Regions from separate parts of the Oceanobacillus sp. E9 genome, predicted to be linked through region 3. Evidence: riboswitches for the same ligand, from Rfam matches in the RefSeq annotation. Region 3 holds a riboswitch; each other region holds the start of a gene.
What was found. A riboswitch is a leader RNA that binds a small molecule or an ion and turns the genes downstream of it on or off. The one in region 3 is predicted to bind thiamine pyrophosphate.
Positions count from the first base shown of each region.

Region 1: linked by a shared signal. The riboswitch ahead of thiM (hydroxyethylthiazole kinase) and the one ahead of thiT (energy-coupled thiamine transporter ThiT) in region 3 are both predicted to bind thiamine pyrophosphate.
Region 2: linked by a shared signal. The riboswitch ahead of thiW (energy coupling factor transporter S component ThiW) and the one ahead of thiT (energy-coupled thiamine transporter ThiT) in region 3 are both predicted to bind thiamine pyrophosphate.

Region 1 covers NZ_LSNA01000009.1:301,148-311,137, forward strand. Annotated here, with positions in the region: gene AQ616_RS17600 (ABC-F family ATP-binding cassette domain-containing protein) at 1-476, shown strand, start outside; gene AQ616_RS17605 (transporter associated domain-containing protein) at 667-1,488, shown strand; gene AQ616_RS17610 (FtsW/RodA/SpoVE family cell cycle protein) at 1,547-2,716, opposite strand; gene tsaD (tRNA (adenosine(37)-N6)-threonylcarbamoyltransferase complex transferase subunit TsaD) at 2,935-3,945, opposite strand; gene rimI (ribosomal protein S18-alanine N-acetyltransferase) at 3,942-4,391, opposite strand; gene tsaB (tRNA (adenosine(37)-N6)-threonylcarbamoyltransferase complex dimerization subunit type 1 TsaB) at 4,384-5,091, opposite strand; gene tsaE (tRNA (adenosine(37)-N6)-threonylcarbamoyltransferase complex ATPase subunit type 1 TsaE) at 5,102-5,551, opposite strand; gene thiL (thiamine-phosphate kinase) at 5,561-6,523, opposite strand; tRNA gene AQ616_RS17640 (tRNA-Asp) at 6,677-6,753, opposite strand; tRNA gene AQ616_RS17645 (tRNA-Met) at 6,825-6,901, opposite strand; rRNA gene rrf (5S ribosomal RNA) at 6,989-7,104, opposite strand; TPP riboswitch at 7,430-7,532, shown strand; gene thiM (hydroxyethylthiazole kinase) at 7,623-8,402, shown strand; gene AQ616_RS17660 (Lin0512 family protein) at 8,436-8,795, shown strand; gene tenA (thiaminase II) at 8,819-9,508, shown strand; gene AQ616_RS17670 (thiol-disulfide oxidoreductase DCC family protein) at 9,937-9,990, opposite strand, start outside.
Region 2 covers NZ_LSNA01000008.1:164,556-174,545, forward strand. Annotated here, with positions in the region: partial or broken gene AQ616_RS14485 (aminotransferase family protein) at 1-505, shown strand, start outside; gene AQ616_RS14490 (APC family permease) at 556-1,965, shown strand; gene AQ616_RS14495 (DHA2 family efflux MFS transporter permease subunit) at 2,150-3,574, opposite strand; gene AQ616_RS14500 (ABC transporter permease subunit) at 3,848-4,549, opposite strand; gene AQ616_RS14505 (ABC transporter ATP-binding protein) at 4,546-5,394, opposite strand; gene AQ616_RS14510 (LytTR family transcriptional regulator DNA-binding domain-containing protein) at 5,506-6,549, opposite strand; TPP riboswitch at 6,644-6,759, shown strand; gene thiW (energy coupling factor transporter S component ThiW) at 6,836-7,345, shown strand; gene tenA (thiaminase II) at 7,342-8,028, shown strand; gene thiD (bifunctional hydroxymethylpyrimidine kinase/phosphomethylpyrimidine kinase) at 8,021-8,815, shown strand; gene thiM (hydroxyethylthiazole kinase) at 8,842-9,615, shown strand; gene thiE (thiamine phosphate synthase) at 9,622-9,990, shown strand, end outside.
Region 3 covers NZ_LSNA01000007.1:537,822-547,811, forward strand. Annotated here, with positions in the region: gene AQ616_RS12220 (M3 family oligoendopeptidase) at 1-1,470, shown strand, start outside; TPP riboswitch at 1,529-1,632, shown strand; gene thiT (energy-coupled thiamine transporter ThiT) at 1,756-2,325, shown strand; gene AQ616_RS12230 (hypothetical protein) at 2,462-3,874, shown strand; gene AQ616_RS12235 (carbon starvation CstA family protein) at 4,199-5,932, shown strand; gene AQ616_RS12240 (cory-CC-star protein) at 6,036-6,293, shown strand; gene AQ616_RS12245 (ArsA family ATPase) at 6,314-7,237, shown strand; gene AQ616_RS12250 (zinc-binding dehydrogenase) at 7,251-8,231, shown strand; gene AQ616_RS12255 (DUF421 domain-containing protein) at 8,473-9,330, opposite strand; gene AQ616_RS12260 (DUF1657 domain-containing protein) at 9,342-9,545, opposite strand; gene spoVAE (stage V sporulation protein AE) at 9,558-9,908, opposite strand; gene spoVAD (stage V sporulation protein AD) at 9,905-9,990, opposite strand, start outside.

The sequences.
Region 1 (9,990 bases), on a different contig from region 3:
TGTTAGAAGGTGCATTAGCTGATTTTCCTGGCACGATTATATTTGTTTCGCATGATCGTTATTTTATTAATCGAATCGCAGACCAAGTAGCTGAAATGAGTCCACAAGGAATTAAAATGTATCTTGGTGACTATGATTATTATTTAGAGAAAAAAGCAGAAGAAGCAGAACTTGCTCGTCTTCAGATGGAAAACGCTGTTCAATCAGTAACTGTTTCTGATAAAAAAAGAAACTTTAAAGAAGAAAAACAGAAACAAAGTGAAGAAAGAAAGCGAAAAAGACAGATTGCTGAACTTGAAAAACAAATTGAATCCACAGAAGAGCATATTGCACATTTAGAAGAACAAATGACGTTACCAGAAGTGTATGAAAATCACGAAAAAGCATTAGAGCTAACGGAAGAAACAAACACGTCCAAACAAAAACTTGATGACTTATTAGAGCAATGGACAAGTTTGGAAGAGTTAGATAATTGAAAAAATATTTATTTTCGTTTATAATTATCAACAGGTAAGTTTAAACTTGCCTGTTTTTTTTATATATGCGGACTGTCTAAGTGATGGCATATTTCCGGATAAAAATTTAATAAAAAACCATGGAGGTCGTTAGCTTTTGACGATAGCGCTGATAGGTTTACTTAGTCTAATTGTAGGCATAGCATGTTTTATGACTTGGAAAAAGGGGCTGCTGGTAATCAATACAAGTGCGCTTAAAAAAACAAAAGGGCACGCATCAGCTGAACCTGAAACAAACATCTATGAATTTAATGATAAACATATTTCGGATATCGTTGTTCATCGTTTAGATATCTGTGTGCTTGAAGTTGATACACCCTATGAGGAAGTAATGGATGTTATTATAAATAATCCATATAACAGATATCCTGTATTCGAAGAAGATATCGACCAAATAGTAGGAATTATTCACGTAAAAGACGTACTTTCTTACTTACATAAACATAATGATACCACCAAGTTTCAACTTCGAAATATCATGCATAATCCCTTCTTTATCTTAGAATCACAACGTGTAGACCTTGCATTTAAGGATATGCAAAAAGAACAGATTGCACTTGCGATTGTTTTAGATGAATATGGTGGCACAGAAGGTCTCATTACAACGGAAGATATGGTTAAAGAAATGGTTACTGATGTCCTTCAAGAAGATGATAGTTATGTATTGAATAAACCATCTTTTATCCAACAACTGGCTGGAAATAGATACCGAATTCATGCTCATTCACCATTGTACGAATTAGAAGGTATACTGGGCATCACTTTTCCTGAAGAGAATTTTAATACTTTAAGTGATTTCTTAATCGATCAATTAGGCTATATTCCTGCCAATCATGAGAAGCCGAACCTTCTCTATAAAAATGTACAATTCGAAGTAACTGAAATATCTTCACAACAAATACATTCTGTTATAGCAACCATTTATGAAGAAGGAGTAACATTTATCGATCAGTTTCATAAGCAACCTAGTTAATAAGATAAAAAACTCTCTTTATCCACAATGATGGATTCAGAGAGTTTTTTTATAGCTTTTATTTAAATAGATAGTCATTTTGTATCGTATGTTCCACCGCTACTCGGTAAACTATTGCCAATCCTAACATAGTGGACATGACAGAACTACCTCCATAGCTTATAAGTAGTAACGGAATTCCTGTAATAGGCATGATCCCAATTGTCATCCCGATATTTTGAAACACATGGATAAGCATCAAACTTAAAAATCCAAAGCAGAAATATGTGCCAAATGGTGAATGTTTATAAATGCTTAAACCTAAAGTTACTAAACGGTATAAAAGCATAAAGTAAAGAAAAATTACAATTGCGCTTCCAATAAATCCAAAGCTTTCACCAATTACAGAAAAGATAAAGTCTGTATGCGCTTCTGGATATTGTACTTCTAAACCACTCATTCCTTTACCAAACAATTGCCCAGAACCTAATGACATATGTGAGCGTTCGAACTGGAATGTCGCATCTGCTGATTGTTGTGATGGATCAAACCAAGTCATAATTCGATCAACTTGATATGGTGCGACTCCAAGAACATCAATGGCAAATTGCGGAAATCGAATAATTGCTAGAATAGCAGCTGCTGCTATAGATATCAAACCGACAATTAATGAAACAATAATCTTCCAATTAATACCTGATAAAATAGTCATCATTCCTGCAATAAACAAATACACCATCGACGTACCAAAATCAGGCTGTAGCATAATTAACCCAACTGGTATCAATGTATAAACAATCAGTTTAAGTAGTAACATAATATCCGTTTTCATAGTTTGAACTTCTATCTTTTCTTTATGGCCAGTTATCGTTGCTGCTAGAAATAAAATCGTCGACATTTTCGCAAATTCGGCAGGTTGAATGGACAACCCAGGTAAGGTGAACCAACTATTTGCTCCATTAATTTCCCTTGCAATTGCATCAGGACTAATAAGCAAGAGTCCCAATAAGAAAACTCCACCTAAATAGATATATATACTACCTCTATATAACTGTTCGAGGTCGATAAATTGTATCGCTGCTACAAAACAAACACCAATACCAAAAAAAGCAATTTGTCTTATGACAAAATTTGTATTAGTTTGATCAATTTGCTGCGCATTATAAATAGCCAATAAACTAATGATTACAAATCCTAAAAAGAGTAGGATTAAATCAGTTTGAAAATAATAATTTTGTTTTTTATTCATCGGATTTCCACCAAATTTCTTCCTGTTAATATCCTTATTTAATACAACACTTATCCACAACAAAAAGCTCGAAAAATGTCTAAAAAACTCGAACTAATAAAATTTATACACATAATCCACAACCAAATGAACAGTTATCCACTTTTTCATCCACATTTAAAAGATGATTACGTAGCTTATCTACATAATATATCCACACCCTTGTGAATAACCTGTGATTAATCAAGCAAAAGTGAAGGATTTGCATTTAAATCGAGTGTGGAACGATGACCCTTTTCAAACAATATGGTGCCTGCAGCAGCAATCATTGCTGCATTGTCTGTACATAGTTGAATTGGTGGAATATATAATGGAAAATCCTCGTCTGAAAAACGTTTCTCTAGACTTTTTCTTAACCCTGTATTAGCAGCTACTCCACCTGCTACAATAACTTGATTTACGTTATATTCTTTCGCTGCACGATATGTTTTTTCTGTCAGTACTTCCACAACACTAGCTTGAAAACTTGCAGCAATATCTTCTGCATTCAACGTCAACTCACGTTGCTTAGCATTATGAATTTTATTTATTACGGCAGACTTCAATCCACTAAAACTAAAATCATAACTATCTGCTTCTAGCCAAGCACGCGGAAAATTAATCGACTCTTCACCTTCAGCAGCTAAGCGATCAATTTGCGGACCACCGGGATACGGTAATTTCAACATACGAGCTACCTTATCATACGCTTCTCCTGCGGCATCGTCTCTTGTTTCCCCTATTAATTCATAATCACCATGTTCCTTCATTAGAACTAATTCTGTATGTCCCCCAGAAACAATAAGGGCTAACATTGGAAACTCAAATTCATGCGCTAAACGATTTGCATAGATATGACCAGCAATATGATGCACCCCAACTAATGGTTTCTTTTTAGCAAACGCTAATGCTTTCGCTGCATTCACACCTACTAATAAAGCTCCCACTAATCCAGGCCCCTCTGTAACTGCAATGGCATCTATATCTTTCCAAGTAACACCAGCTTCAGTAATTGCCTTTTCAAGCACAATTGTAATTTGTTCAACGTGATGTCTAGATGCAATTTCAGGCACAACTCCCCCGAAGCGTTTATGGCTTTCGATTTGAGATGCAACTACATTGGACATAATCTCTCTACCATTTTTTACTACAGAGGCTGCAGTCTCATCACAACTTGTCTCTATACCTAATATAATTGTATCTTTTTTCATTTTACATTCACCCACATCACTATGGCATCCTCATGATTATCCGTGTAATACCTTTTACGAATACCACCAGGAACTAAACCAAATTTTCTATATAAGGACTGTGCTGCTATGTTTGATGCACGCACTTCTAGTGAAAGACGTTCTACTCCTTTTGATATGGCAAGCTGCATCACATAACGAAATAACTTTTCACCTAGTTTATTTCTACGATAACTTGGTAAAATAGCAAAATTTGTTATTTGCGCATCATCTAAAACAATCCACGAACCAATATAACCAACTATTGTATGCTCTATTTCAACGACATAATAATACGCATGAGCATTTTCTATTAATTCTTGATAAAAAATATCCGTTGTCCAAGGTGTTTGAAAACATGCATTTTCTACATGTAAAACTTCAGGAATATCAGTAAGTTCCATTGGACGTATCGTAATATTATTCATTCGCTTGATGTTCCTTCTGACTTTTTTGCCAATTTGCTTCTGCTTCCGCTAAACGTAAATAATTAGGGACGAGCTCATGAATGGATTCCGATTCTATATTCATCCCTGCAAGACCTAAATGCGAAGCTTTTGGAAGATGATAGACAGATTCAGGGATAATTGCTAATTCCCCTAATTCCTCTTTAATTAATTCTTTAAATTCATGAATATCTGGACTCAAGAATACTACCTTTTCGCCCTGCTTTTTTAATTTATCAAGCATGGAAGTCATAAGTGAATTTTCTTCTTCGATTACTTTTTCAATTTTATTATCATTAAATTGATATCCACCAGTAAACACTAATCCTCTTCTCGCATCAAAGAAAGGACATATAATTCCGTTAAAGAACTTTCCTTGATATGCGAGTACCTCTAAACTGGAGACACCTACTACTGGTATTTGTAATGCCCAAGCCATCGTCTTTGCAGTAGATAGGCCTATTCTTACTCCAGTGTATGACCCGGGACCTTTTGCTACTATAATTCGATCAAGATCTTCTGGTTGTATAGATACTTGATGCATAAGACTTTCAACAGCAGGCATTAAACGAACGGAATGATTCTTCGTGAGATTAGTTGTAAGTTCTGCGATTATCTCTCCATTCTTTAATAATGCCACACCTAATACTTGATTGGAAGTATCGATTGCAAGTATATTCATACATAAACTCCTAACCGTGTAATTCGTTTACTACTTGTTCAAAATGAGACCCTCGAGGATACAAATCAATTTCACGAATATCTTCATTATCCGTGTACTGAATAGATATATCTAAACGATTCTCGGGTAAGAATGGCTCAATAAACCCTGCCCACTCAACTACAGAGACTCCATTCCCATGAAAATATTCATCAAAGCCAATATCTTCAAGTGAATCCTCCAAACGATAGACATCCATATGATATAAAGGCATTTTCCCACGATATTCTTTCACGATTGTAAACGTAGGACTCGTAATATGACGCTTCACTTCTAGTCCAGAAGCAATTCCTTTCGTAAACGTTGTTTTACCAGCACCTAGCTGACCTTCTAACGTAATAACATCACCAGGATGCAACAACTTTGCTATTCTCTGGCCGAGAGTTTTAGTCTCTTCGGGAGAATGAAGCTGTATTTTCATTTAATTCACCTACTTCAAATGCGTATATCCGCTTTTTTTAAGCACTTTACGCACATCATTATCTTCTATATAAACAGGATGCTTGTTTTCTTCTATAACATTACCAATTATCGTTAATTGGGTGTTTGTCTGCTCAGCAGCTTTTTTTACTACATCCCAATCGTACTTAGCGACTGTGCCGAGAAGTTCAAAATCTTCGCCACCAGATAATTTCCACTGATACTGTTGCTCATACGTAAATTGATTAAAAGAACGTGAAACTGGTATGTCATTTTCACTTAGAACTATAGACACATTAGAGGCTTCTGCAATTTCACTTGCCTCATTAGCAATCCCATCACTAACATCATTTAAAGATACTCTTTCCAGACTTTCTAGAGCTTGCGCAAAAGCCACTCTCGGTTCTGGTTTTCGATGTCGACCTATATAAAAATCTTGATCAATATATCTGTTGTTTTCATTGGTCAGGATATGAAACCCTGCCTGAGAGTCCCCTAACGTGCCCGTAACAAAAACAATGTCTCCTTCTTTAGCATGCTGACGACATCGAGCTTTATTTGTGTTGGTATATCCAATTACTGTAATAGAGATTGTTAATTGTTTACCTGAAACGGTGTCTCCACCAATAATATCCATATGATATTTCGACGCTAAATCATCCATACCTAAATATATCTGGGACAGCTCCTCTTGAATCCAATTCTTTGGTATAACGATAGAAACTAAATAGAAACTAGGTGAAGCTCCCATTGCTGCTAAGTCACTTATATTGGCTCCTAATGCACGATAACCTATATGATATGGTTCCATTGTAGAACGAGAAAAATGTACATCCTCTACAAAGGTATCTACTGCCGTAACAATATCCATCGAACTTCGAAAAACCGCGGCGTCATCTCCAATTCCTTTTAACAGAGAAGACTGTTGATAAAACTTCGGCTTAATCGAATTTATAAAAGAAAACTCATCCATTTAAAATCACCATTCTTTGTATTCACTACCAACTATCATAGCAAAAACAAAAGAAAAAAGAAAAAAATTGGACGACTAAATTATGTCTACAAACTAAAAAAACACAGGTTTCAATTAAAACCATGTGTTCTACAACTTCTAATATAATTTTCATGGCGGTCCGGACGGGACTCGAACCCGCGACCTCCTGCGTGACAGGCAGGCATTCTAACCAACTGAACTACCGGACCAACTTTTTACTTATGTATGGCATCCAGTATTTCAGTGAATCTGGATCTTACTATAGTAATATTAAATAATTTGGTTGCGGGGGCAGGATTTGAACCTGCGACCTTTGGGTTATGAGCCCAACGAGCTACCAGACTGCTCCACCCCGCGATATGACTTATGATATGGAAAATATGGTCATACACTTCTATGTGTTATACTCACATATTATATCCAATCTAAGGATAAATTATCCTTGCCTGGCGGCGTCCTACTCTTGCAGGGGTAAAACCCCAACTACCATTGGCGCTGAAAAGCTTAACTTCTGTGTTCGGCATGGGAACAGGTGTGACCTTCTAGCTATCGCTACCAGACAATCCTTAAAAACAAGGACAAGTAATATTATATCCATATAACTATAAAAAAGCAATACCTTTTTAAAATTTTTTTATATTTTTTTATTTCATCGTTTGTTTTTATGAAAAAACAGCTTGTAAACGTTGAAATGAAGCTCTAGTATTGCAAAACAAATTACTTCTTCTAGATTACTTTATAGTCGACTACTTCCAAAGCCAAGTCATTGCTATAAAACTGTCACTAAAATATTCGTTGTATTAAACTTAGTAATTACGGAAATTGACTCATATGAATAATTTTACTTTTAAGAAAAAATGAAATAAGATATAGGTAGAATAAATAAAAATCCACTAGGGGTGCCATTTGGCTGAGATAAGATTCATTTCTTAATCCCTTTGAACCTGAACTGGTTAATACCAGCGTAGGAAAGTGGAGTTGGCGAGTTATACCTATTCTTTAGCTGTATACACAACCACTCCATTTTCGGGGTGGTTTTTTTGTTCTTCATTCTAATTTTTAGAGAGGAGATTTTTTGATGGATACTATTACAAAAATTAAAGAAGATAAGCCGTTTATTTTTAATATTACCAATGAAGTTGCGATTAATTTTGCTGCTAATGGTTTAATCGCAATCGGAGCGTCACCTGCGATGTCCCATACTCCAAGAGAGGCAAAAAACTATGGAGAAATTGCCGACGCAGTAGTGCTGAATCTTGGGACATTAACGGAAGAACGTGGAGAAGCAATGTTAAAGGCTGGAATAGCAGCAAACGAAAATGGGGTTCCTGTTATTCTTGATCCCATTGCAGTTGGAGGCACAGATTTTCGGACGGAAATCATTGATGACATACTTACAACGGTAAAGCTAGCCGTAATACGTGCTAATGCAGGGGAAATAGCTGTGTTGGCTGGTAAGCTAGAAAAAGCAAAAGGGCCAGATTCCATTATTCAAGAAAACGATCCAGAAATAGCAAAAACAGTCGCTAAAAAATATGATACGGTTGTCATTTCAACTGGAAAAGTTGACGTTGTGACCGATGGTGAGCGAACTGCGTTATGTAAAAACGGGCATGAAATGCTACAAAACATTACGGCTAGTGGATGTTTACTTTCATCTTTTGTTGGACCTTTTGTAAGCGTAGTTGATGATTTTTATAAAGCAGGTATATATGCTGTAACAAGTTATGGCATTGCAGCTGAATTAGCAATGGCAAAAGCAGCGGGGCCTGGAACATTTATTCCAGCCTTACTCGACGAGTTGTATTTTCTATCGGATGAAAAAGTAGAAAAATACAAACAAGTTCAAGAACTATAAGGATATATTTCATTATGGAAAGAGGGAAAGCAAATGGAAAATCTTCTATTTATCGAGACAGGGACAGGAGTAGATGTACATGGACAAGATGTGAATATTGCATCAGAACGAGCAGTAATGCATGCAATCCATACCAATTCTATGCCAGGAATGAAGAAAATTCTACCAGATGGTGATTTAGATAAGATGAAGGTACATGTAAAACTGGGCATCCCATTGGATCAGGAAAAATTGGATCACTACAGAATAAAACAATTAATTCCTTATGGCACAGTCACTGTTGAGGTCTTGCCTGGAGGCATGGCAACAACTAGTGGGATTTTTCTGGAAGATCAGCAGGATAAAAACGATTTAATGTATATTGTTAATGCTGTTGTAGAAGTAGGCTATTAAACAAAAATTAAGGAGGATTCTCTATGCGTTTTTCAGAGTCATTGCGAGAGGCAACGAAAGAGAGTTGGGAGTTAAGTTTAAATCATCCATTTGTACAGGGTATTGTAAGTGGTGATTTGCCACTAGAAACATTCAAAAATTATATTCTGCAGGATATCTATTATTTGAAGCATTACGGCAAGGTGCATGCTTTTGCGGCTGCCCATTCAGATGACTTTCATGTTGCTGCTAAACTGGCTGAAAAAGCAAAGAAGACAGCTGAAGCAGAGTTAACGGTGCATAAGGAGCATGCAGAAATTTTACAGATTACAGATGCGGAAATCGAGAATTTTAAACCAGCACCAACTGCCTACGCGTATACATCACATTTGTACCGTGCGTCGTTGTCCGGAAGTTTAGCTCAAATTGTAGCCGCAATGCTGCCATGCTACTGGTTATATGCGGATATTGGTTTGACCTACAGGGATGCGAAACCAAAAGAGAAAATTTATCAAAACTGGTTGAACACCTATGGGAGTGATTGGTTCCAGGAATCCACACAGGAAATGATTGACCTGCTCGATACATTAGCTGAACAAGCAGGAGAAACAGAGAAGGAAAAAATCAAAACACAATTTATTATCGCGAAAGAATATGAGCTTGCATTCTGGGAAATGTCCTATACGTTTGAAACATGGCTTTCGGAAAAAGCAACAAATCTAGCATCCTTTTAAATAGAGGATTTTTAATAATAAGTGAACTACTTATAACTTGTGGTTAATATAATCAACCCATAACAGCTTCGTGTAAAATGTAAGTTACCAGACAAACAATTCATTGGAAGGCTGGTATCTTACGTTTATGATCTAAATGCATCCTCTTATTGCTTTATTTAGTGATGTAAATAAAGCAATAAGGAGGTAGCTTGTTTTTTATTGATTACATTTTCCCCTTACCCCAACAATTATTTTAGAGCCAGTTTAGTTGACTAACAAAGAGCCCATGCCGTATGCTTCATAAAGCACGTTTTTCAGACCGAAAAAAATAGGTGAAGAAACTTGTAGAGCGGATGATAAAGAGAAGGCTGTGGAAGCGAGAAAGATATATAAAATAACCAGGATCTTTTTTTACATGTTCTGTCACTACCTTTCTTTTTTGCCAGTCACAGCTTATTATAAGGCACTCTTCCAAACCATTTATAACGGCGAGTTGAAAT
Region 2 (9,990 bases), on a different contig from region 3:
ATGGGCGGTGTTGTCGTATCCGATCATATTCACACTGTTTTAAAAGAAAAATCAAAAGGAACTCTTTTCCATGGATTTACCTATAGTGGTCATCCTACAGCTGCTGCAGTTGCATTAAAAAATATAGAAATCATTGAACAAGAATCACTTGTCACTAACGCAAAAGAAAGAGGATTGGAATTACTGAATGGCTTCCAAAAAATCCAAAAAAAAATCGTCTATTGTTGGAGAAGTTAGAGCAATCGGATTAATAGGAGCTATTGAACTTGTACAAGATTCTTCCACCAGTCAACCATTCTCTCCAGATGTTGGTATAACCCCTGTTGTTATTAATGCACTACATGAACGAGGAGTAATATCAAGAGGGGTCACTTACGATGGTTCGAACATCTTATGTTTTGCCCCACCGTTAATTATTACAAAACAAGAAACCAAAGAACTTATCTCTCGAATAAGTGACGCCATATTATTTGTTCAACAAAAACTAGGTGTAGCCCAAGATTAATCAAGACACGAGACGATATAATAAATCAACTATTTCTAGGGGGGAATTGGATGAACAACTCGGAAAAGCTATTAAAATCGTTGGATAAAAAAGATGTTTTTGCCCTTGCATTTGGAGCAATGATTGGTTGGGGATGGGTAGTAACTTCTGGGTTATGGATATCAGAAGCTGGATCGCTTGGTGCAATTATTGCATTTTTACTCGGTGGCTTACTTGTAGTGTTTGTTGGTTTAACATACGCAGAATTGTCCTCTGCAATTCCATTTGTCGGAGGGGAACATGTGTATACATACAAGGCCATGGGAAGAGTTACTTCATTCATCGCTACATGGGCAATTATTCTTGGTTATGTTTCAGTTATTGCTTTTGAAGCAGTAGCTTTACCAACGGTATTTGAATACCTTGTCCCCCACTATAGTCAAGGATACCTTTACACAATTGCTGGTTGGGATGTGACATTAACTTGGGCTGGTGTGGGAATTATTGGTTCAGCATTAGTTGCATGGATTAATTATAGAGGAATTAAACTATCTTCAGTTATTAATTTCATTTTAACTATTTTAATTTTCATTGCAGGAATCATGCTCATTACTGGAAGTACGTTTAGCGGTAGTATAAATAATATGAATCCACTTTTTGAAACAGGAATGGTAGGCATTATGACTGTACTTATGATGACACCTTTTATGTTTGTTGGTTTTGATGTTATACCACAAGCTGCAGAAGAAATTAATCTACCGAAGAAAAAAATTGGAGAATTACTTATCTTATCTGTAGTAGTAGCCATAATTTGGTATATAGCAATTATTTTTGGTGTATCTAGAATGTTAACACCAACTGAAATTAATGCATCCAATTTAGTTACAGCTGATGCAATGGCCAAGGCTTTTGGAAATAGTGAAATGATGGGGAATTTTCTTGTCTTAGGCGGTATTGGCGGAATATTAACGAGTTGGATTGGATTTTACGTTGGAGGAAGTAGGGCAATTTATGCTTTAGCAAAGGCCGGAATGCTCCCAAAATCTCTCGGCCAATTACATCCTAAATATAATACCCCACATAAAGCAATTTTGTTAATTGCATTGTTATCAACTGCAGCTCCGCTTTTAGGAAGACCAGCTTTGGTTTGGTTAGTCAATGCTGGTGGACTTGGGCTGGTTGTCGCTTGGTTAATGGTTGCTATATCATTTATTATTTTGCGAAAGAAAGCACCAGAAATGGAAAGACCCTTCCGTCTCCCCGGTGGAACTACGATTGGTTGGATAGCAACCATTATGTCTATTGGTGTAACGATTCTTTACCTCCCAGGTATGCCATCTGCGTTAATCTGGCCTTATGAATGGCTTATCATCGGTGCTTGGATTATTTTAGGATTTGTTTTATACAATTACTCGATGAGGAAATATGGAAAGAAAAATACAGATGAACACATGAAAAAAGAAGTAAATAGAAGTGCGTAAAAGCAATTCTGCTCCATGTTAGTAAATGAGTTAATATACTTTTTATAAAAGTGTTTTATAGTTAAAAGATAAACCACACCGAAGGAATATATCCTCCACTGTTCAAAGGCGGCTGGCGAGCCTCTGTTGTCTTATTTATCAGGGGCTCGCTTAAGCCATTTTTCTCAGAAGTCTACATATATTTTTACTTAAATTCTTTATCTGACCTATTTCTTTCCACCTTCGCTACTTTAGCTGGTGATGGGTCAAATTTAATGAAGAAATAGGCAATAATCGTACATAGTGCTAATACCGCAATCACAGCAAACGATACATTCACACCTAAGATATCTGGACGTGCTACGTGATTCTCTGCCATAGACTCTACAGAAGTCATAACAGAAACTAAAACCGCAGTACCAACAGAAGCTGCTGTCATACGCATCGTACCATCCATTGCCGCTCCATGAGGTATTAATTCATTAGGCAACTGATTAAGTGCAGCAGTCTGAATCGGCATCATAATTAATGCTAAGCCAAACATACGAATAGCGTACAAAATGGTTATAAAGACAAACGTCGTTTCTGTATCTATAAAAATAAATGGAACAGTAGCTAGGGTAATAATAACGACACCTGGAAGAACAATCCATTTCCCACCGTGTCGATCAAACATTCTACCAATTACTGGGGCAAGAAGTCCTGTAACTAACGCTCCTGGTAACATTGCCATTCCTGCTTGAAATGCGCTAAATTCACGCATGTTCTGCATAAATAAAGGAATTAATGTCTCTGTACCAATGAGTCCCATAAATGTTATTGAACCAATAAATACACTAAAAGGAAAAATAGCGTATTTGAACACACGGAACTCTAGCATTGGATGTGTTAGTTTTAACTGCCTGAAAATAAATAACATTAATGAAATAATTCCAATAGCTAATGTTATCAGCGTGATTGGAGCTCCCCAACCATAATTTCCTGCATTGGTCACACCGTAGAGAATTCCACCAAACCCAAACGACGATAGAATAATAGATAAGACATCGAGCTTTGTCTTTTTTACCTCTGTTACATTTTTCAAAGCAAAATAAGCTACAATCATATCAATGACAGCAATTGGAAAGATAATAAAGAACAAATATCTCCAAGAAAAATGTCCTGTTACCCACCCTGATAAAGCTGGCCCAATAGCTGGAGCAAAAGAAATAACTAAACCAATTAAACCCATTACAGAACCTCGGCGGTTAATCGGAAAAATTAGTAGGAATACCGTCGTCATAAGTGGTAGCATGACTCCTGCACCAATAGATTGAATGACTCTCCCAACTAATAACATCTCAAAAACAGGAGATAGACCTGCCACTAATGTACCGATAGCAAAGATCCCCATTGCTGACATAAATAATTGTCTCGTTGTAAACCGTTCAATTAAAAACGCACTTACTGGTATCATGATTCCATTTACAAGCATAAAAACCGTTGTTAGCCATTGCGCACTATTTGCCGTAATACCCATTTCTATAATTATAGGAGGAATTGCTGTTATCATTAACGTTTGATTTAAAATTGCAATAAAAGATCCTGCTAACAATAGTGCTACTACGGTTGGTCGATGGATTTGATTCATGATGATGCCCCCCTTTAAAAAACACAAAAATTAAAACACTTCTTATAGATTAAACGAAAACCCGTAAAGAATCTATAATAATTTTTTTAAGTTTTTTATAGATAGACTCAATTTCCCAAGACAACAGCTTGAAGAGTCCTCCGATTCTTAAGCAAACGGAGGACTCTAATATTTGGTACAAAAGGCGAATAAAACGCTGTGATTTCCATTGCAGACCATTAACATTTATATTCTGGTTCATTATTGGTTTTTTAATAAAACTTGGGAATTATATTAATCCATCATTCGTTTCTTAAAGGACAATACTGTTAATCCAGTACCCACCACTATCCACGCCCCAATAATTGCAAATGGTTGCCAGTAATTTGCAAAAGTTCCATTGGTTATACTCGCTATTTCGAATAACTGAATTGTAGGTGTATACTCTAACACTCGTAGAATAGGGTAGTCGTCTGCGAATCCAATAAACATATTAGCCATTCCAAATATAAACATCACCGGTAAAATATAGATGGAAGCTTCTAAAACGGAACGAGTAATTAACCCTAACCAAGTCCCTAGTGTAATAAAGAAAATAAGTGATAGTACAACACCTAATACTACTGGTAAAACATTAGAAGGTGAAAATCCTGAAATTAACATAGAGATATACGTAATTAATAATGTGATTACTACTGTTACAGCACTTTTCCCTGCTAGTATCTCAGTAATTGTAGCAGGAGAAAGCATTAAACCACGAAGTGTATTCTTTTCCTTTTCTTCCGCAATGATTGCACATTGAAGGAATGCACCTACCATCGATAAAGAAATGCTAATGATAAATATATGAATCTCTAATGGAACAACATCCATCCTTCCGTATATAAGTGCAAATACAAGTGGTAAGATAATCGTTGAAGAGACATATAAATTACGATATAAGTCCTTTAAATCTTTTTGAAAAATTGCCATAAAACGTTTTACAGAAAAAGTCATACTAGTTCCCTCCCAGTTACTTCTACAAAAATATCCCCTAATGTTGGTTCTTTTGTGCGGATAGTTTCTACACGATCTTCTGAAATATATCGTTGAATGTCATTAGCAACGGAAGGTTCTAATGGTAATTCCAATTCTCTCCCATCCCTTAATTCTAGTAACACTTTCTCTTCACGATATTGCTTCTTCAAATTTTTAGGGCTATCCAATAACTGCACAGAACCTTTATTCAAAAACGCTACACGATGACATAAATGATCTGCTTCTTCCATATCATGTGTTGTTAAAAATACTGTTGTACCTTGCTTATTCAATTCCTTTAATCCTTCATGAATGTGCTTAGAGTTCACTGGATCTAATGCTGAGGTTGGCTCATCCAAAAATAATATTTCAGGTTTATGGAGTAATGCTCTTGCTAAGAGTACACGTTGTGTCATACCTTTTGATAACTTGGCTACTTGTTGCTTTGTTTCATTTTGTAACCGTACCATCTCTAATACTTCATTAATACGGTTCTCTTGTACATCATATAACTGCGCGTACGTTTTTAGATTATCATAGATAGTGAGACGGTTATATAAGCCGCTATTATCTGTAACAACTCCAAATCGTTTACGTTGAGCTGGCGATTTTAATTGTTGAACTGGAATCCCAAATACTTTTGCTATTCCAGAAGTATGTGTTAATTGTCCAGTTAATATTTTTATTGTTGTTGTTTTTCCTGAACCACTCGGACCTAAAAATCCAAATGTTTCCCCTTTTTCGACTTGAAAATTCACATCGTTTAGTGCCTGCTTATTTTGATAAACTTTTTCTAAATGACTTACTTCAATGACTGAAGTCATGTTATTACCTCCTGAAAATCTAATTTTCATTTGCATCTTCAGAATACTGTTATATCAAGGTCTTCGCACTAAATTTCCGATGAATGGAGTAAATAATCGGTTAAACGGAGCTTAATCGACCCCTAAAATTTGCTTTAAATCAACCATCTTTGTTTTCGATAATGGTACTTGAGTTTTTTCTTTATCCTGTAAAACAAGACTGTAACTATTTCTCGTCCATGTAATTACTTCACGTACTTTTTGCAAATTTACAATATAAGATCGATGACATCGAAAGAATCCCTGATGTTCTAATTTTTCTTCTAATTGGCGAAGTGTAAACGCTGTTCGAAAGGATGACCCCTTCATGTGTACTACCGCTTGACCCTCATCGCTTTCAATATAATCAATCTCCGGAGGATCAAGTAGTACTATCTTGTCATTAACTTTCGATGGTATTTTATTTAGCTGAAAAGAAAAATCTTGCTTATCTAATCCTTCTTCTGAAGCCTTGTCTACCTCCTCTTGCTTTTCATCATTTTCTTCTGTTTTTATTTCAACCGTTTGTAACCCATCCTCATTAAGTCGATATACACTTTCTGCTAATGTAATTGCGCTTTCCATATTAGATGTCAATATTAATACACCTTTATTATTCTTCTGAAGATGTTTTAAAACATGAACCAATACTCGTTTCGTCTCTAGGTCAACATTTAAATCTGGCTCCTCAAAAAGAATAATACTTGTATCTTGAATAATTATTTTCCCATAATGAACTCGCCTTTGTTCAGACTCTGTTAATTTGCTAATTCGTTTATCCTTCACTTCATACAATTGTAGCTTTTCAATCAATTCTTGATGGTTGACATTCGTTTGATATAATTTTTCAATAAATCGAAAATACTCTTTTATATTCATCCGTTCGTAAAGGGAGTTACTCAATAATTGAAGCCCTAATGCTTGAAAATATTCCACTTTATCTTCTAATTTATTTCCATTTAATTCGATACTACCGTTAATGATTTTTTTATCTCCAACAATCATTTTGATTAACATTTGACGGACATTTAAAGAGGAATGAATAGCAACAACTTCCCCTTTTTGAATTGTTAAATTAAACGTCGAAAACAATATGTGGTCCCCATGTCGATATTCTATTTCTTTCAATTGAAGCATCTATCTCAATCTCCTTTGAATCCCAATTTTATGTACACAGATGACAGAATTTATTTATTTTGTTACAGTTAATATGAAGTAAATAAATACGAAAAGCAACTACTAGGGGTGCCCAATGAGATGTGTGGGCTGAGAGGAAAGCACCTACTTTCCGACTCTTATGGACCTGATCTGGTTAATACCAGCGTAGGGAAGTAGTCAATAATTTTGATGATTACATTCTCAGTATACCAAAACCAGGTCCCTTATTCGGACTTGGTTTTTTGTTTTTGAAAGGAGAGATAAAGTGAAAAACACCCGTGTATTAACATTGATGGCAGTACTTGTTGCCATTGGAACGATTGGTTCACAGTTATTATGGTTCCCTGCTGGTGTCGCAAGAGCGTATCCTGTACAACATGCAGTAAATGTTATGTCAGCAGTGTTACTTGGTCCAGGACCTGCTGTTGGAGTTGCTTTAATGATCGGTTTACTTCGAAATCTCTTAGGTTTAGGAACATTACTAGCTTTTCCAGGAGGTATGGTAGGCGCATTTTTTGCAGGGGTACTTTATCAAAAATGGCGGCATCATCGTTTAGCAGTTACAGGAGAAATACTTGGAACCGGGATTATTGGTTCTTTTCTTGCTGTTCCTTTTGCTAACTTTTTAATGGGATCGAGTGTTGGTGCGCTTGCATTTCTACCAGCATTCATCATTAGTAGTGTTTCAGGAGCGTCCATAGGTTGGTTTATTTTATCTCGAGTTCATAAAGTGAAACCAGAACTCTCACACACTCAGAGGAGAGATTACTCATGAAATTCTCAGAAGAACTAAAATTAGAAAACGAAGATATTTTTACACTTATAAAAAATCACCCGTTTGTAGAAGGGATAGGAAAGGGAATACTATCCGTAGATGCAGTTCGTCACTATGTTCAAGCGGATTATGCTTATTTAAATGGATTTATGAAAACTATCGGCTCAGCTATTGGTAATGCAAATCATCGTAACGACATCGCTTACTTTAGTGCTCTAATGCAGTTTTCATTACATGACGAAATCCAAGCCCATCTGTGTTTCTGTGAGTATATTAATGTAAACTACGAAGACTTACAAGGACAGCCATTACCTCCAACAGGAGATCATTATGTTAAACATATGATGTATCATGCCCAAACAGGAACTACAGGTGAAGCAATTAGTGCGCTTTTGCCATGCCCTTGGACGTATTATGAGATCGGAAAATATCTAAATGAAACGTGGCAAGTATCGGATAATCACCCATTTCAAATATGGATTCAATGTTATGCAAATACCAAACAAGATGTTGAGGAAATGTGTGAACGACTTGATGAACATGCGAGACATGCTTCAGAAAAAGAAAAAGCAAGTATGAAAATTGCTTTCCGAAAGAGTTGTCAATTAGAATACTTATTTTGGGAAATGGCTATGTCTACTGAGGAGTGGCCGTCATTGAAGGAGGATATAAATAATGAATAATGTATCATGTGCATTAACGATTGCCGGCACAGACCCTAGTGGTGGAGCTGGAATACAAGCAGATTTAAAAACATTTCAAGAACTTCAAACATACGGCATGTCTGTCATTACTTCCGTAGTAGCTCAAAATACTACTGGTGTAACTTCCGTCCATCATATGCCAATCAATATGATTGAAGATCAACTTGAAGTTATAATAAAGGATATGCCTATTCATGCCCTTAAAACGGGAATGATTGCCAATAAACAAATGATGGAAATAATCTCCAAAAAAATTGAGAAAATGGATGCACCTTATGTTATGGACCCAGTTATGGTTGCAACAAGCGGTGACTCGCTAATAGATACAGAGGCCCGATCATTTTTAAGAGAATATTTGCTCCCCCAAACCGCACTAGTGACTCCTAATATTCCAGAAGCAGAATTTATTACTGGTCATTCTATTGAAACATTAGAAGACATGAAAGATGCGGCAAAACATATCGTTGATCATTTCAATGCGGATGCCGCATTAATAAAAGGGGGCCATATGAAAGCAGAGGCAGTAGACTTTCTATATGATGGATCTGCGATTCATACATTTTCAGCTAAACGAATTAATACAAAAAACACTCACGGTACGGGTTGCACTTATTCTGCTGCTATAACTAGTTATCTCGCTAAGGGGTACTCCATGGTAGAGGCAGTTCAGAAATCAAAAGACTTTGTTACTGCTGCAATATCCAAATCGTTTGAGCTCGGTTATGGGAATGGACCGACAAATCACTGGGCAATTCGGGAAAGATAAAGGAGAAAATAAGGAGAGGGAGATATATGCAAGTCGATATTATTAAACAAGTTCGTGATACTAAACCACTTGTGCATCACCTAACCAATCAAGTAGTAATGAACTTCTCAGCTAATGGGTTACTTTCATTCGGCGGTTCGCCAATAATGGCAAAAGCGATAGAAGAAGCAGAACAAATTGCCGCAATTTCAAATGCCGTTTTAATTAACATCGGTACGTTAACTTCCATTGAATTGGAATCTATGATAGCTGCTGGAAAAACAGCAAATGAACATAATATTCCTGTATTATTAGACCCTGTCGGAGTTGCTGCCACTTCTTTTAGACGAAAAGCTATTGATAAAATTTTAGAGGAAGTTCGTCCCACTGTGATAAAAGGAAATGGTGGTGAACTAGCAAGTCTAGTTGATATCACACTCGAAGCAAAGGGAGTTGACTCCGTTGGTGACGGTAATTTAGATGAAATCGCGCAAAAAGTAAGTCGAAAATATAACACTGCCGTTATTGTTACCGGAGAAACAGATGTTATTTATGTGGATAATCATTTGATTCATAATGGTACAGGACATCATTACCTATCAACCATAACCGGTTCTGGTTGTTTATTAGGTTCGATTATTGCAGCATGTTTAACCACAAAAGCACCATTGAAAGACCAATTAATTACAGCGGTTTCGTTCTATGGACTTTCAGCTTCGTATGCAGCTAATCAAGAAAGTGTTCGTGGTCCAGGCAGTTTTTTACCTGTATTCATTGATTCTCTTTCAAAAATGCCACAAGACCTTACGAAAGGAGAATAAATGCTTATGAAATTCCAAAAAAATATGCTTCGGAAGTATTTTATTATGGGAAGTCAAAATTGCCATAGAGACCCACGAGAGATTTTACAAGAGGCAGCAGCTGCGGGAATTACTGCTTTTCAATTCCGTGAGAAAGGTAAGCATTCTTTAAAAGGCGCTGCAAAAGTTGAACTTGCAAAAGATTTAAAAGCTATTTGCCATGATTTTCAGATCCCTTTCATTATTAATGACGATGTTGATTTAGCAAAACAATTGGATGCAGATGGTATTCATGTCGGTCAGGATGATCAACCTGTAGAATTTGTGCGGAAACAATTCCCAAATAAGATAATTGGATTGTCCATATCAACGAATAAAGAGTTGAATCATAGTCCA
Region 3 (9,990 bases):
GAAGGATTAATCACATTAATTGATCAAAAAGTAGCTGGAGTTCCAGAGAAAGAATGGGAAGAATTAATAAGCACACCTGAATTAAAAGAATTAGACTTTGTGTTAAGAGAAAAAAGAGACAAAGCACAGAAACAATTATCGAAAGAAGTGGAAATGTTAAAAAATGACCTTTCCGTTGATGGATATCATGCATGGAATCAAATGTATGGAACTATTGTTGGGAAGATGAACGTTGAACTTGAGGAAGATGGAGAAATAAAAGCGTACTCCGTTGGACAGGCTGCAAATAAAGCAAATCATCCAGATCGTAAAAACAGAAAGTATGTATTCGATCAAATGTCTAAAGCGTGGAAAAAAGACGCAGATTTAATCAGCCAAACATTAAATCATCTGGCAGGATTTCGACTACAAACCTATAAGCATTATGGATGGGATAACGTTTTAAAAGAACCATTAGAAAAAAATCGTATGAAGCAAGAAACTCTTGATGCGATGTGGGGCGCAATAGAAAGAAATAAACATCATTTTGTAAAGTACTTAGACAGGAAAGCTGAATTATTAGAACTGGATAAATTAAGTGTTTATGATATTGGTGCTCCAATTGGAAAAAAAGAAGAAAAGAAAAGTTATTCAGATGGTGCAGCATTTATCGTTAATCATTTTGCGAAATTTAGTCCTAAAATGGCAGACTTTGCTCAAATGGCTTTTGAAAAAAATTGGATAGAAGCAGAAGATCGACCAGGAAAACGTCCTGGTGGATTTTGTACAAGCTTTCCAAACAGTGAACAAACAAGAATTTTTATGACTTATTCTGGAACGTCTTCTAATATCGCGACGTTGGCTCATGAACTCGGACATGCTTATCACCAACATGTAATGAATGATGTTAATGGATTGAATCAAAGATATGCAATGAATGTAGCTGAAACTGCTTCTACTTTTGCGGAAATGATTGTTGCAGATGCATCTGTACAATCTGCGGCAACAAAGGAAGAAAAGCGATCCCAACTCGAAGTGAAAATTCAGCGTAGTATTGCATTTTTTATGAATATACATGCCCGATTTTTGTTTGAGACGCGTTTTTATGAAGAAAGAAAAAAAGGAATGGTATCGGTAGACCGCTTAAATCAATTGATGGTAGAAGCACAGAAAGAAGCGTACTGCGATAGATTGGATGAATATGATCCAAACTTCTGGGCTTCAAAAATGCATTTTCATATAACTGGAGTACCTTTTTATAATTTCCCGTATACATTTGGGTACTTATTTAGTCTCGGAATCTATAAACATGCCCAAGAAAAAGGTGGAAGTTTTGAAGATGATTATATAGCTTTACTGAGGGATACCGGAAGAATGTCTGTAGAAGAATTAGCACAAAAACATTTACATGTTGATTTAACTAAAGATGGATTTTGGGAAGAGGCAATCTCCTTATGTGTGGAAGATGTTGAGACATTTCTTCAATTATAAACTATTGTATAAATAACCAGTTTAACGTACAATAAAATATAGCAAAAAAGTAAATAGAAAAGCCTGCAAGGGGAGCCATATGGCTGAGAGTGGACAATGATTGTTCTGACCCTTTGAACCTGATAGTTAATACTAGCGTAGGGATTGTAGTCTTTTTGATGGTTAGTAGTAATGTGTGAGCGGAGCAAAGGCTGTATAATGCAGTCCCATCAAGAAGCTTCCCTTTGGCATTACTTTTTTGTTGTGTGAAAAAACGGTTTCTGACCTTAAAGGGGAGAGTAGATAATGACAAAAATAAAGACATTATTTTTAGTCGAGGTTGCTGTATTTACGGCGCTTGCACTTTTACTAGATTTAATTCCGTTACAAATAAAATTATGGCCACAAGGCGGCTCTATTGATTTTGCGATGATTCCAATATTCATTGTTGCGTTTCGGTGGGGACTAAAAGGTGGCTTATTATCAGGATTTCTATGGGGAATGTTACAAATTGCTGTAGGGACTGCATATGTAATGGTGCCATTACAAGGATTCATAGATTACGCAATCGCATTTACAGTTATTGGTTTAGCAGGAGTTGTAGCAAAAGCAGTACAAAAAAATGTTCGAGAAAATAAGATCAAATCATACTTATTTTTAATTACTCTAGGGGTATTTATCGGTTCATTTGCACGTTTTATTGCACATTATATTGCAGGGATTGTATTCTTTGGATCTGCAGTAGAAGGACAACCAGCGTGGTTATATTCTCTTCTGTATAATGGCTCGTATATGTTACCTTCTTTTATACTGAGTGCTTTAGCTGTATTCTTTTTATTCCATAAACAACCAAAAACATTACTTCAATCAAAGTAGGCAATTTGCTCACACAAACAAAGTCTGAGGACCAAAAGTTCTCAGGCTTTTATTATTAAGTGAAAGATAGTTACAGTAGCGAAAACACTTCTCTTTGCATAGGCTATAGTACATTCAAAGAGAGGAAGAATGTAGGATGACATTAACTCTAGCGCATTTCATTTATGGGTTGTTTACACTCGTAATTATCATCACAATGATTTTTCGAAAAGGGATTGTACTGCCGACCTTATTAGGAACTTTCATATTATCATGGGTATTTAATGGCAGTATTGTTTCAGGATTTACAGCCATCTTTCATGCTAATCTAGTTGCAGCACAAGAGTTATTCAGTATATTCTTGATTATTACGTTTATGCTTGCCTTATTACATTCATTAAAAGACCTCGGAGCAGATGTGCGAATGATACAGCCAATACAAAGAGTAATGGTAAATGGGCACGTATCATTTTTTGTATTAATAGGGGTAACCTATGTAATTTCATTATTCTTTTGGCCGACTCCAGCGGTACCGTTAATTTGTGCATTATTGGTACCTGCTGCAATTAGTGCGGGGTTACCGGCAATGGTAGCTGCAGTTGCAATTGCAATTGCCGGTCAAGGCATGGCATTATCATCTGATTATATCGTCCAAGTTGCTCCAAACCTATCGGCAACTGCAGCAAATATAGATACAAGTATCGTTGCAGATCGTTCACTTATCCTCTCATTAGTTGCTGGTGGAGTTGCAATCGTAATTGCATACACACTCTATCGCAAACATATTCGTTCAAAAAATGATCCGGAAAATGAAAGAGAATTAGAACAGCTGCAGCAATCGGAGCATTCTGTACACCATCCTAAAACGAAACAGTTACAAACATGGAGTAAACTATTTGCAGTTATTGTACCAATTGCTTTGTTGGCTGTAGTCGTGTATATGATGTATGGTAAGTTTATTGCGAATACAGAATTAGTAGGTGGTGATGGAGCTGCATTTGTTGGTGGAGTTGCAGTAATATTGTTATTGCTCTCAACAGTAGCGTTTGGAAAACAAAACGCACTAGACTATGTAGGAAGTCATATTACTAATGGTTTTGTATTTGCTTTTAAAGCTATGGGGCCAGTTATACCTATCGCTGGCTTTTTCTTTCTTGGTAGTCCCGAGTTCTCAGGCAAAATATTAGGTGTAGAAGAAGGGCCTGCATTATTATTTGATATTGTTGCTTCCATTCAACAATATCTACCAGAAAGCTCATTTTTAGTTGCTTTCAGTGTGTTAATCATTGGAATTATTACTGGTTTAGACGGTTCTGGTTTTTCAGGATTGCCCTTAACGGGAGCATTAGCTGCTTCTCTTCAGACAAGTGGAGTAGATGCTGCTACACTAGCAAGTATTGGTCAATTAGGAGCTATATGGACGGGTGGCGGCACCATTGTTGCTTGGTCATCATTAATTGCAATAGCAGGTTTTTGTGGAGTATCTGTAATGGATTTGGTTAGAAAGAATTTCATTCCTGTAATAGTCGGATTAATTATAGCAACAATCGTAGGAGTTATCTTTCTTTAGAACTGTGATAAGACAATCAAATTACGATGCCTTTACTTGTTTCGTAGACTTCAATTTCAATAATAATTGGAGGTTACAGAACGTGTGAGGGCATTTTTTAATTGAAATTAATTAAAAATAGGTTATACAAATTTGTCGAATATGTTAGAATAATTCTAATAATATAATAAAGGAGGTGATGATAATTGATGACGAAAAGTATTCAATTTTTAAATTGTAAAAAAGATAGTACATAAAAAATAGATTCAGAGTAGTTAGGTTGTACTAAATAAAAGCGCTTACACATAAGTTGATACAAATATATTTTTAAGAGGAGGTATGCAATTGAATGCTATTGTTATTGCTCTAATCGGTATTGTTATTTTTATATTGGGTTATCGTTATTATTCTAAGTTTGTAGCGGAAAAGATTTTTCGATTAGATCCAAACTATGTCACTCCTGCACATCGTTATAAGGACGGTGTGGATTATGTTCCGACCAATAAATTTGTTCTTTGGGGACATCATTTTACCTCTGTAGCAGGTGCTGCTCCAATACTTGGGCCCGCAATTGCAATCTACTGGGGATGGTTACCTGCTTTTTTATGGGTAGTTTTAGGTACGGTGTTTGCTGCAGGAGTTCACGATTTTGGAACATTAGCATTATCTGTTAGAAATAAAGGATACTCCGTCGGTACTATCGCAGATAAGTTAATTGGTAGAAGAGGAAAGCTATTATTTTTATTTATTATATTAATATTAGTTTTGATGGTAAATGCAGTTTTTGCATGGGTAATTTCAAATTTATTTATTAGTTATCCATCTAGTGTTTTGCCAGTATTCATTCAAATCCCTTTAGCAATTTGGATTGGATACGCTGCTTATAAACGAAGTAAAAAAATGTTAATCCCTTCACTTGTTGCGCTTGCAATTATGTATTTAACAGCAATTTTAGCAAGTAGATTTGACTTTTTACAAATTGATCTTGTGCGTTTTATGGGTGGAGAAGATGGAGCTGGGTTGTTTGGATTAGGAAGTGTATCAACAGCATTTTTAATTTGGATTGTCATTTTAATGGTTTATGTTTATATTGCTTCGACATTGCCGGTATGGAAATTACTACAACCAAGAGATTTTATTAATTCGCATCAGTTGGTAGTAGGATTAGGCATTCTCTATTTAGGACTCATCTTCACAAATCCTAGTATTTCAGCACCAGCTATTAATGAGAGTCCAGATAAAAGTCTATTGCCATTACTATTTATCACCATAGCTTGTGGAGCTATCTCTGGTTTTCATGGATTAGTGTCATCAGGAACATCATCGAAACAATTAAATAAAGAAACGGATGCAAGATTTGTAGGATACTTTGGTGCTGTAGGTGAGGGAGTACTCGCTCTTGTATCTATACTTGCAGTTGGGACGTTATTTGCAAATACAGATGCATTTTCTCAAGCATACGCATCATTTTCAGACGCAAATGCGATAGGACTAGGTAATTTTGTAGAAGGTGCAGCTAATTTAGCGCAGGGTTTATGGATTCCGACTGATATAGCTACAACAATAGTTTCCATCATAGTTGTTAGCTTTGCAGCAACAACATTAGATACATCCGTACGTCTTATGCGTTATATTATTGCAGAGTTAGGTATTGAATATAATATTAAGCCATTAACAAAAACACATGTTGCTACCTCGGTTGCAGTATTATCCAGTACAGCTCTAGTATTGATTCCAGAGGGACCGAATGGATTTGGGTCTGGTGGTTATCTCATATGGCCATTGTTTGGTACTGCAAATCAACTCCTAGCAGCAATAAGTTTATTCCTTATTTCTATTTGGTTAAAACGTAGAGGAAGTAACTATCTCGTTACACTTATTCCGATGATTTTCGTTATATTTATGACCTTATTTGCGATGTTCCAACAAGTATTCTTTGAATGGTCTTGGTTTGGAACTGGATCTAATATGTTATTGTTTGTATTAGGAGCAATTATTTTTGTATTTGCAATTTGGATTGCTTTCACCGCCTTTCATGAATTAACGAAAAAACAAGATGATCCATTCGATAGAGAATAACGTTGATGATACTGTCTCAATAACTGGAACAATAAATACATGTTGTGCTGGTTTGAGGCAGTATTTTCATATTCGCTGTAGAAGAAAGGAGCGTTCATAATTGATGTTGGAAAAAATCAAGAAACTAATCTATTATTACGAGGAAGTCATTAGTTTGCCACATCGGCAAGAAGTGGCTAGAGAATTACGAAATGAAGATGATTTCTTCTTATTATTACTTTATTCTGAAATGCTTGGAATCCCGAACCCAGTTTACTACTATACGTTAGAGTTGTACCCGTATATTATCGAAGATTTTCATGATTGGCATTTGCGAATGGGAATGGATAAATCTCCATTAAGTGGTATTCGTTGTTGCTAATAGAAGAGAGGGGATTTGGGATGGAAGTATTACATAAACGGATTATTTTTGTTGGAGGTAAGGGTGGAGTAGGTAAGTCAAGTTCTGCTGCTGCAATTGCTTGGAAATTAGCAAAGGAGGGCAATAAGACATTACTTATATCAACCGACCCTGCACATAATGTGGGTGATATATTTCAAACAACAATAGGTGGGAAAATAAAAAAATTAGCTGATTCTCTTTATGGCTTAGAAATTGATCCTGAAATAGAGACCGATTTTTATATTCGATCCGTGAAGGAAAATATTCAAGGTGTGGTGCATGTCGGAATGATTGACGAGGTTAACCGACAGTTGGATACTGCAAAAGCTTCTCCTGGTGCCGACGAAGCAGCTTTATTTGATAAATTGATTTCAATCATTTTGGAGGAAGGGAATCAGTTTGATAAACTAATATTTGATACTGCTCCAACTGGACATACAATTCGCTTGTTAACTCTACCGGAATTAATGGGGATATGGATAGAGGGATTATTAAAAAAGCGTAAGAAAACAAACGATAATTATTCACAACTACTAAATGACGGAGCAGCTGTAGAAGATCCGATATACGATGTTCTACACGAAAGACAGCTTCGCTTTTCTAAAGCAAGGGAAATCTTACTTGATCAACAACAAACAGGTTTTCTATTCGTATTAAATCCTGAAAGACTTCCTATATTGGAAACCAAAAAAGCAATTGCTTTGTTAGGGCGATACCATCTTCTTGTTGATACTGTAATTATAAATAAAGTATTACCTGAAAATGTAGATGGCTCGTTTTATAAAAGAAGAAAAGAACATGAACAACAGTATATGGATTTAATCAATGAGTATTTTCAAAGCCAAAATAAAGTTACAATCCCATTATTTACCGAAGATATAACAAGTATGGAGCAATTAGAGAAAATGAATAGCTTTATGTAGAAGGGATGATTAGATGAGAGGATTAGTACACGAGCTTGATCGAGTTACAATCAAAAATATGGACGAGCCAACACCAGCTTCAAATGAAGTTATTGTTAAATTAAAGGCAGCAGGTTTAAATCGAAGAGACTTAGCAATTCCGAAACGAAGAGGCAGTAATCAAGAGGCTTTAATTCTTGGTTCTGATGGTGCTGGAGTGATAGAGTCTATCGGAGATGGAGTGCAGAACGTACAAGTTGGAGATGAAGTAATGATTAATCCGTCATTACGATGGAAAAAAAACAGTGATGCTCCCCCAGAAGAATTTGACATTTTAGGGATGCCCGATCATGGAACCATAGCTGAGAAAATAGTGATTGCCTCAGACCAAGTAGAACCAAAGCCAGCTTACTTGTCTTGGGAAGAAGCAGCCGTGTTTTCTTTGGCAGCAATTACTGGTTATCGAGCAATCTTTACGAAGGGTAAGTTACAACCCGGTGAGACTGTATTTATACCTGGTGCAGGAAGCGGAGTTGCATCATTTCTAATTCATTTTGCTAAAAATCATGGAGCTCGAGTAATTACTACATCACGTAGTAAAGATAAACAAGAAAAAGCGAAACATTTAGGGGCAGACGTTGTACTGGATACTTCGGATGATTGGGAAAAAGCTTTAAAGGAAGAAACCATAGATATGGTTATTGACAGTGTAGGGAAAGCCACTTTTCATCGTTCTTTAGCTGTATTAAAAAAAGGTGGACGGTTTGTTACATTTGGAGCAACTACGGAAGATGTAATTGAATTTGATTTACGTTCATTTTTCTATGGACAATACCAGCTAATTGGTACTACGATGGGATGTAAAGAAGAGTTAGAGGCTGCATTGGATCATTACATTAAATATGAAACGCATCCAGTTGTAGATAAGGTTTTTAATTTAGAAGAAAGCTTAGATGCTTTAGAGTATTTAAAAGCAGGAAAACAATTTGGGAAAATAGCAATACGCATCTCTTAGAACCATTATATGTAATTAACAAAGGATAATAATAAATAATCGTAAGTAATATACTGATAATCGTTTGAGGGTAAAGGCATAGGGAGCTCCGGTTCATGAGACACCGGAGGCTCACCAGCAGCCTGTTGGATAGGCGGAGTATATTTCTAAAAACGGATTGTTGAATCAAATCATTTGGGTTTATATTTTGACTAAATACTTCTGTCTTCCTCTTACTAAATAATCTTAGTATGTTTATTTTCTAATTTAAATGTGGTTCTAAAATGTTTTGCACTTTGTTCATTTTTTCACTACAAGCTTGATAGATGGATTTTGAAGTAGGATTATCTGTTGCTAAGGCAAAAAGTTCTAAATCCGCTTGTGATTTTTTTATTGTTGCTAATAGTAAAGCCGATTGATTCGGAGTAGCTACTGCAAGATGATCATCGTAAAGATCAACGTACAATTGACCTTGGTGGTCTACTTGTCCTAGGAATACATTTTCGAGTGTTATATTTTGTTTTTCTAATTCTGTATGAAGCCATTCTGGATTTAAAGCAGCATTTGCCAATGGTTCTAGCATGATATTGCCATCCATAATTACTGTTTGCGGTTCTTTATCAGGTGCTACGGTTATCCCTAAATCTTTAGCAGTTAAAGGTCGGTTTTCTTTTTTAGGAAGAATATTGAATGTACCAGAAGGCTCAAGTACAGCAAATTCTACATCGGATGCTAAAAAAACATTATTATCCCTTAGTTTTTCCATCAATTCATCGGTCGAGTATCCTTCTTTTTTTAAATTATCCTCCATAATCTTTCCATCTTGTATAAAAACAGTACTTTTTCCCTCTGTAAAATCTCTAACTCGTTTACTTTTTAACGAGAACTTTTCTATTCCAAAAGGTACAATAAACCAGATAAACATAGCAAGCAGTGCATAGTAAAAGTTAGTACTTGGATCCATTGTATGGACAGCGGCTATTCCTCCTAGCACAATACCTGTAATGGTCTCAAAAACATTTAATTGTGATATTTGTTTTGTGCCAAGCCATTTAACTAAAAGAAAAAGAATAATAATCAAAGTGAAGGAGCGAAATATTACAATTGTCCATTCTGGCATATGACATCCTCCTAAGATTTATACTGTGGTTCCTCTTTTGTCAATTTTATTACTTGATTGTTCATATCATTTTTTACTTCATATAGAAGTATATTTGCTTGTTCAATAGCGGTTTGCAGTTCATTATTTCGAGTAGTCTCATGTAGAGACTCTAGGGCACTTTCAATACTCTTTATAGAAGCGTAACAGCTTTTTACTTGTGATCCTACAGTCATAAATGACATCCCCTATCCTTTTGGTTTAAATATTAATGCTCCAATTACTCCAAAAATGATTGCCGCTGAAATACCAGCACTAGTAACCTCAAACATTCCTGTTACTACTCCAATCAGTCCGTGCTTCTCGGCCTCTTGCATTGCTCCATGTACAAGGGAGTTACCGAAACTAGTGATAGGAACAGTTGCTCCAGCACCCGCAAAATCAATTAAGGGCTCATATAATCCGATTCCATCGAGAATTGCACCGCTAATGACTAAAATAGTTAGCGTGTGTGCAGGAGAAAGTTTAAATACATCAAACATTAGTTGGCCGATCACACAGATGAGGCCACCAACAACAAAAGCCCAGAAAAAAATCATTCGTTATCACTCCCTGATTCAATAGATACTGCATGGGCAATACATGGAATAGGATCTTTTTGATTCACCGATAATGGAGAAT